DNA from 2 places in the Limnohabitans curvus genome. Region 2 is predicted to be linked to the other one. Evidence: riboswitches for the same ligand, from Rfam matches in the RefSeq annotation. Region 2 holds a riboswitch; the other holds the start of a gene.
What was found. Region 2 has a riboswitch for S-adenosylhomocysteine ahead of ahcY (adenosylhomocysteinase). Riboswitches for the same ligand answer to the same signal wherever they lie in the genome.
Positions count from the first base shown of each region.

Region 1: it holds a riboswitch for S-adenosylhomocysteine, as region 2 does, so the genes downstream of both, metH (methionine synthase) here and ahcY (adenosylhomocysteinase) in region 2, are expected to answer to the same signal.

Region 1 covers NZ_NESP01000001.1:1,517,191-1,520,599, reverse strand. Annotated here, with positions in the region: gene metH (methionine synthase) at 1-1,690, opposite strand, end outside; S-adenosyl-L-homocysteine riboswitch at 1,741-1,835, opposite strand; gene B9Z44_RS07545 (hypothetical protein) at 1,894-2,199, shown strand; partial or broken gene B9Z44_RS07540 (DUF4377 domain-containing protein) at 2,212-2,355, shown strand; gene B9Z44_RS07535 (hypothetical protein) at 2,359-2,601, opposite strand; gene B9Z44_RS07530 (homocysteine S-methyltransferase family protein) at 2,728-3,409, opposite strand, start outside.
Region 2 covers NZ_NESP01000001.1:1,070,283-1,073,691, reverse strand. Annotated here, with positions in the region: gene B9Z44_RS05430 (excinuclease ABC subunit UvrA) at 1-73, shown strand, start outside; gene B9Z44_RS05425 (peptide chain release factor 3) at 316-1,947, opposite strand; S-adenosyl-L-homocysteine riboswitch at 2,056-2,139, shown strand; gene ahcY (adenosylhomocysteinase) at 2,238-3,409, shown strand, end outside.

The DNA of each region.
Region 1 (3,409 bases), 450 kb from region 2:
TGGCGGCTTGGTCTGACAACAAACCCTGCGCCACGCTCACGCTGCGTGAGGCATCGGGCACGTAGACCACGGGGCCGCTGTAGTTGGGGGCAATCTTCACGGCGGTGTGCACGCGGCTGCAAGTCGCGCCACCAATCAACAAAGGCATTTGGCGGTCACGGAAATACGGGTCTTTTTCCATCTCGCTGGCCACGTATTGCATTTCTTCCAGCGACGGTGTGATGAGGCCCGACAAGCCGATGATGTCTGCGCCCTCTTCTTTGGCCTTGGCCAAAATTTCGTGGCAAGGCACCATCACGCCCATGTTCACCACCTCGTAGTTGTTGCACTGCAAGACCACGGTGACGATGTTTTTGCCAATGTCGTGCACGTCGCCCTTGACCGTGGCGATGACCATCTTGCCCTTGGCTTTCACGTCTTGGCCCGCTTCGGCTTGCAAGCGTTTTTCTTCTTCGATGTAGGGCACCAAGTGCGCCACCGCTTGCTTCATCACGCGGGCCGACTTGACCACTTGGGGCAAGAACATCTTGCCTTGGCCAAACAAATCACCCACCACGTTCATGCCGTCCATCAGTGGGCCTTCGATGACGTGCAGCGGGCGGCCGCCCTTGGCCAAAATGTCGCGGTAGGCCTCTTCCGTGTCATCGGTGATGAAGTCTGTGATGCCGTGCACCAACGCGTGGCTCAGGCGATGCGCCACGGTGACGGGCGCATCGGGCGTGCCACGCCAAGCCAGCTTTTGGCTGTCGTCTTTCGCTGCGCCCTTGGCGGTTTCGGCCACTTCAATCAGGCGCTCGCCGGGCGTGAGGTGCGCTTCGCCTTCTTTGTACTGGGGTGTGCGATTCAGCACCACGTCTTCCACGCGCTCGCGTAGTGTGGGTTCGAGGTCGTCGTACACGCCGACCATGCCGGCGTTGACGATGCCCATGTCCATGCCCGCCTTGATAGCGTGATACAGGAATACGGTGTGAATGGCTTCACGCACAGGGTCGTTGCCGCGGAAACTGAACGACACGTTAGACACGCCGCCGCTCACTTTCGCGCCGGGCAGGTTTTGCTTGATCCAGCGCGTGGCTTCGATGAAGTCAACCGCGTAGTTGTCGTGCTCTTCAATGCCGGTGGCAATGGCGAAGATGTTGGGGTCGAAGATGATGTCTTCAGCAGGAAAACCTACCTCGTCGACCAACACGCGGTAAGCGCGCTCACAAATTTCAATCTTGCGTGCGTAGGTGTCAGCTTGACCTTTTTCGTCAAACGCCATCACCACAGCAGCCGCGCCGTAGCGCTTGACCAAGGTGGCTTGACGCTTGAACTCGTCCAAGCCTTCTTTCATGCTGATGGAGTTGACGATGCCCTTGCCTTGGATGCAACGCAGGCCCGCTTCGATGACCGACCACTTGGACGAGTCCACCATCACCGGCACACGCGCAATGTCGGGCTCGCCCGCCATCAGGTTGAGGAAACGCACCATGGCGGCTTGGCTGTCGAGCATGGCTTCGTCCATGTTGACGTCGATCACTTGTGCGCCGTTTTCCACTTGCTGGCGTGCGACGGCCAAGGCTTGCTCGTACTCGCCATTCAAAATCATGCGCGCAAAGGCCTTAGAGCCAGTGACGTTGGTGCGCTCGCCAACGTTGACAAACAAACTGCCCTCGCCAATAGAGACTGGCTCAAGGCCAGACAGCTTCATGGGGGGAACTGCAGTGGAATTCATGGGGGTACTCACCTGGGGGCTATCAATACAGGTGAGCGTCGTTGCAAAAGATTCGGCCCCAAGCCTGACTTCACGCGCGAGTCCTGAAAGGACGGGTGAAGCTGCAACGCTCCTTGGGGAAGGCATTATTTTAACCGCTGCGCTGTTGCGGGCCCCACAGGCCACCGAAAATGCAGGCCATGCGAAAAATCTTACTGAGCCTCTCTGTTTTTTGTTGCACGTCGCTGGCCCAAGCCGGCATCTGCACCCGCGAATACGCGCCTGTTTGCGGCCAGTTGCCTCACCAAAGCCAAACGTTTTCCAACCGCTGCATGATGAAAGACGCAGGGGCAAGCTGGGTGTCTGACGGCGAATGTCCCGCCGCACACAGCAACGCGCCAGCCAAAGACATCACGCTGACCGTGGCGGCGCACGATGTGGCATGCATGGGTGCTGCGCCCATGCGCTGCTTGCAAGTGAAAGAGGGGAAAGCGCTGACGTGGTAAAACTTTTACAGCCCGATTGAGGGCTTCACGTTCACGCCGGGGGTGCAATACAAATTATTGGTGCGCGCGACGCCGACTGCGAACCCGCCAGCCGACATGGCCGATACGCGCTATCAGCTGGTGCGTGTGTTGTCTCGCCAACCCACACCGCCATAAACCTCACGCGCGACGTGGCCGCGTCATCAAGTAAGTGCTGCGGTAGTTGTCCCACTCCACCACGGGCGCATGTGCGCTTAAGAACTCGCGCAGCAACTGGCTGGCTTGCAACTTGGTCAGCGCTAACTTTTCAGAAATCAGGGTCCGATTGACGTGACCGTGTTCTTGATAAATGGCCAACACGGAGTTGATGCGGCTCTGCAGATGAACATCTGCAGGGGAAGTACTTGTGATTTCTGTGGACATGAACGGTAACGTTGAACGATTACCGCCATTCTCGAAATCAAATGCCGCCCTGTAAATCCGCCTCTTGGCGTATACCCTTATCAGCCATCAACCCAAAAGCTCTCGTTTTGACGGGCGATTAAATACTTAGGCTGCTTCGCGATAAAAAGGCCCCGCGCTCAAAGCGCGCGCCTTTTGGTCAGCCACCGCGCTACCAATGGCTGCGATGTGCTCAGGCGTGGTGCCGCAGCAGCCGCCCACGATGTTCACCAAACCTTCGGCGGCAAACTCGTGCAGCAAGCGGCTGGTCACATCGGGCGTTTCGTCAAAGCCGGTGTCGCTCATGGGGTTGGGCAAGCCCGCGTTGGGGTAGCAGCTGATGAAGGTGTCGCCCGCGACTTTGTTGAGTTCTTGAATGTAGGGGCGCATCAGCGTCGCACCCAAAGCGCAGTTCAGGCCAATGGCCAGCGGCTGCGCGTGGCGCACGCTGTGCCAAAACGCGGTCACGGTTTGACCGCTCAAAATGCGGCCCGAAGCATCGGTCACCGTGCCGCTGATGATGAGCGGCAAGCGCTCGCCCGTAGCTTCAAAAAATTCTTCAATCGCAAACAAGGCAGCTTTGGCGTTGAGCGTGTCGAAGATGGTTTCCACCAACAACACATCCGAACCGCCTTCGACCAAGGCTTTGACTTGGTCGTAATACGCGGCGCGCAGTTCTTCAAAGTTCACATTGCGTGCGCCTGCGTCGTTCACATCGGGGCTGATGCTGGCGGTTTTGGGTGTGGGGCCCACAGCGCCCGCCACAAAGCGGGGTTTGTCAGGCGTGCTG
Region 2 (3,409 bases):
TACGCCAGAGGCGGTGGTGGCTTTGGGGACGCACACGGGGGCTGCTTTGAAGCCAGTGTTGGCGAGGGCGTAACTCTTTTCGTCGCTTGGGTTTTCTGTTGGCGTGGCTGCGTGCTGCGGGATAAGCCTAGGCTCCTCTTCGCTGCGGCTTATCCCGCAGCACTTGTTCGTGTGCGAATGACTTCGTATCCGTATCTGATGCGTGTCAACGCGAAGAGAGGCTCAGTGGTATTGCCCGTCAGCGACATTCTGAGCGCAGCGAAGAGGAGCCGAGGGCAATGCCACTGAGCCTCTCTTCACTACAAAAGCAAAAAATCAACCTGCAGTAGACAAAGCCAACCCAGCATGCTCGCGCAGCGGATGGAAATGAATCTTCGGGAAACGCTCTTGCGCCAAGCGCACGTCATAAGGCGACGTACACAAATACGCCAACGTATTGGCCGCATCCAAAGCCATACGCTGTGGATACGCATAGGTGAACTCGCCCAACTCCGCAGGCGTGTCCGCCGTGATCCAGCGCGCACCGGTGTACTGGCAGCTCTCAAGCTTCACATCGCAGTCGTATTCGGCTTTCAAGCGGTGTTGCACCACTTCAAACTGCAACTGACCCACGGCGCCCAGCAGCATCGCGCCGCCGGCTTCGGGTTTGAACACTTGAATGGCGCCTTCTTCACCCAGCTGGTCCAAGCCCTGTTGGAGCTGTTTGGTGCGCAATGGGTTTTTCAAAATCACCGTCATGAACAATTCGGGTGCGAAGAACGGCAAGCCTGTGAATTGCAAGGCTTGCCCGTCGGTGATGGTGTCGCCCAGCTGCACGCCGCCGTGGGTGGTGAAACCGATGATGTCACCCGCATAGGCTTCTTCCACCGCTTCGCGGCGTTGCGACATGAAGGTCACCACGCTGGTGGGGCGCAGTTCTTTGGCGGTGCGCTGCACCTTGAGTTTCATGCCGGGGGTGAACTTGCCTGAGGCCACGCGCACAAAGGCAATGCGGTCGCGGTGGTTGGCGTCCATGTTGGCTTGCACCTTGAACACCACGCCGGCAAAACCTTCGTCTTCCGGTTGAATGGTTTTTTCAATCGCTTGCTTGTTGACGACAAGATGGCTCAAACGAGGGCGGGGCGAAGGCGCGAGGTCGACCAAAGCGTCGAGCACTTCCATCACACCGAAGTTGTTCACGCCTGAGCCAAAGAACACGGGGGTTTGCTTGCCGGCCAAGAAGGCTTCTTTGTCGAACTTGGGCGATGCGCCAGTGGCCAGCTCCATGCTTTCCATGGCGGCGGCCCATTCCAATCCAAAACGCTCAGCCAGCTTGGCTTGCTCGGTGAGTGGGTGTGTTTCAAAGTCTTGCGGCAAGCGCTCAGAGCCGGAGTCAAACACGGTCATGGCTTGCGTGCGCAAGTTGATGATGCCGCCGAACAACTTGCCTTGGCCCACAGGCCACGTCATGGGCACGCAGGGCATGCCGAGTTCGCGTTCGACTTCGTCGAGGATGTCGAGCGGGTCGCGCACTTCGCGGTCCATCTTGTTGACGAAGGTGATGATGGGCGTGTCACGCTGACGGCAGACCTCAATCAAGCGGCGGGTTTGGGCTTCCACACCGTTGGCCGCGTCAATCACCATCAGGGCCGAGTCCACGGCCGTCAGCACGCGGTAGGTGTCTTCCGAGAAGTCTTTGTGGCCAGGGGTGTCGAGCAGGTTGATGACGTGGTCGCGGTACAGCATTTGCATGACCGACGAGGCCACCGAGATGCCGCGTTGCTTCTCAATCTCCATCCAGTCCGAGGTGGCGTGGCGGCTGGCTTTGCGGCCTTTCACAGCACCGGCAATTTGAATCGCACCCGAGAACAGCAACAGCTTTTCGGTCAGCGTGGTTTTACCCGCATCGGGGTGAGAAATGATGGCAAAGGTGCGGCGACGGCGCACTTCGTTCAGAAAGGAGCTCATGGGGTCACTATATAAAAGGGAGTGCCTAAAAATGGCAAATCAAGGCGGGAATCATAGCGCTGGGGCCGTGGCCAAGCAGGGGTTTTAGAAGTTCGTTTAAAATCTTGGCTATCCGAGGAGCGCTGCAGCCTGTCGGCCCGCAAGGGTCAAATTCACAGGTGAGGCTCGGACTGCCAACCGCGCTCACCCACTAGTCAACGTGAGGTGAGCTCCTCGAAGATTCTTTCGGACTCCCAGATGACGCCAACCGCGCGTTGCTAGTGGCTTTGCCAACTATTGGAGTCTCACAAATGAACGCTGTTCTTAAAACCAACGCCGCCGCCGATTACATCGTGGCCGACATGTCTTTGGCCGCTTGGGGCCGCAAAGAAATCAAAATCGCCGAAACCGAAATGCCCGGTTTGATGGCCATCCGCGAAGAATTTGCCAAAGCGCAACCTTTGAAGGGCGCTCGCGTGACCGGCTCTTTGCACATGACCATTCAAACGGCTGTGTTGATTGAAACCTTGAAGTCTTTGGGCGCTGACGTGCGTTGGGCTTCTTGCAATATCTTCTCCACCCAAGACCACGCGGCTGCTGCAATTGCCGAAGCGGGCACCCCCGTGTTCGCCACCAAAGGCGAAACCTTGGCCGAGTACTGGGACTACACCCACCGCATTTTTGAATTCGGTGCAGCAGGCACCCAAGGCGAAGGCCCCAACATGATCTTGGACGACGGCGGCGATGCCACGTTGTTGATGCACTTGGGCAAGCGCGCTGAAACCGACGCTTCGTTGATCGCCAACCCCACCAGCGAAGAAGAAACGTGTTTGTTCAACGCCATCAAAGCCAAATTGGCGGTGGACCCCACTTGGTACAGCCGCAAAGGCGCGCACATCATTGGCGTGACCGAAGAGACCACCACCGGCGTGTTGCGCCTGAACGAGATGGCCGCCAAAGGCAGCCTGATGTTCCGCGCCATCAACGTGAACGACTCTGTGACCAAGAGCAAGTTCGACAACTTGTACGGCTGCCGCGAATCTTTGGTGGACTCCATCAAGCGCGCGACCGACGTGATGATCGCGGGCAAAGTGGCTTGCGTGGCTGGTTACGGCGACGTGGGCAAAGGTTCTGCACAAGCCTTGCGCGCTTTGAGCGCCCAAGTGTGGGTGACCGAGATCGACCCGATCAACGCTTTGCAAGCTGCGATGGAAGGCTACAAAGTGGTCACCATGGAATACGCTGCTGACAAGTGCGACATCTTCGTGTCTGCCACCGGCAACAAGAACGTGATCCGCTACGAGCACATGGCCGCCATGAAAGACGAAGCCATCGTTTGCAACATCGGGCACTTCGACAACGAGATCGATGTCGCTTCACTCGAAAAACTGCAGTGGGACGAGATCAAGCCCCAAGTCGACCACGTCATCTTCCCTGATGGCAAAAAGATCACTTTGTTGGCCAAAGGCCGTTTGGTGAACTT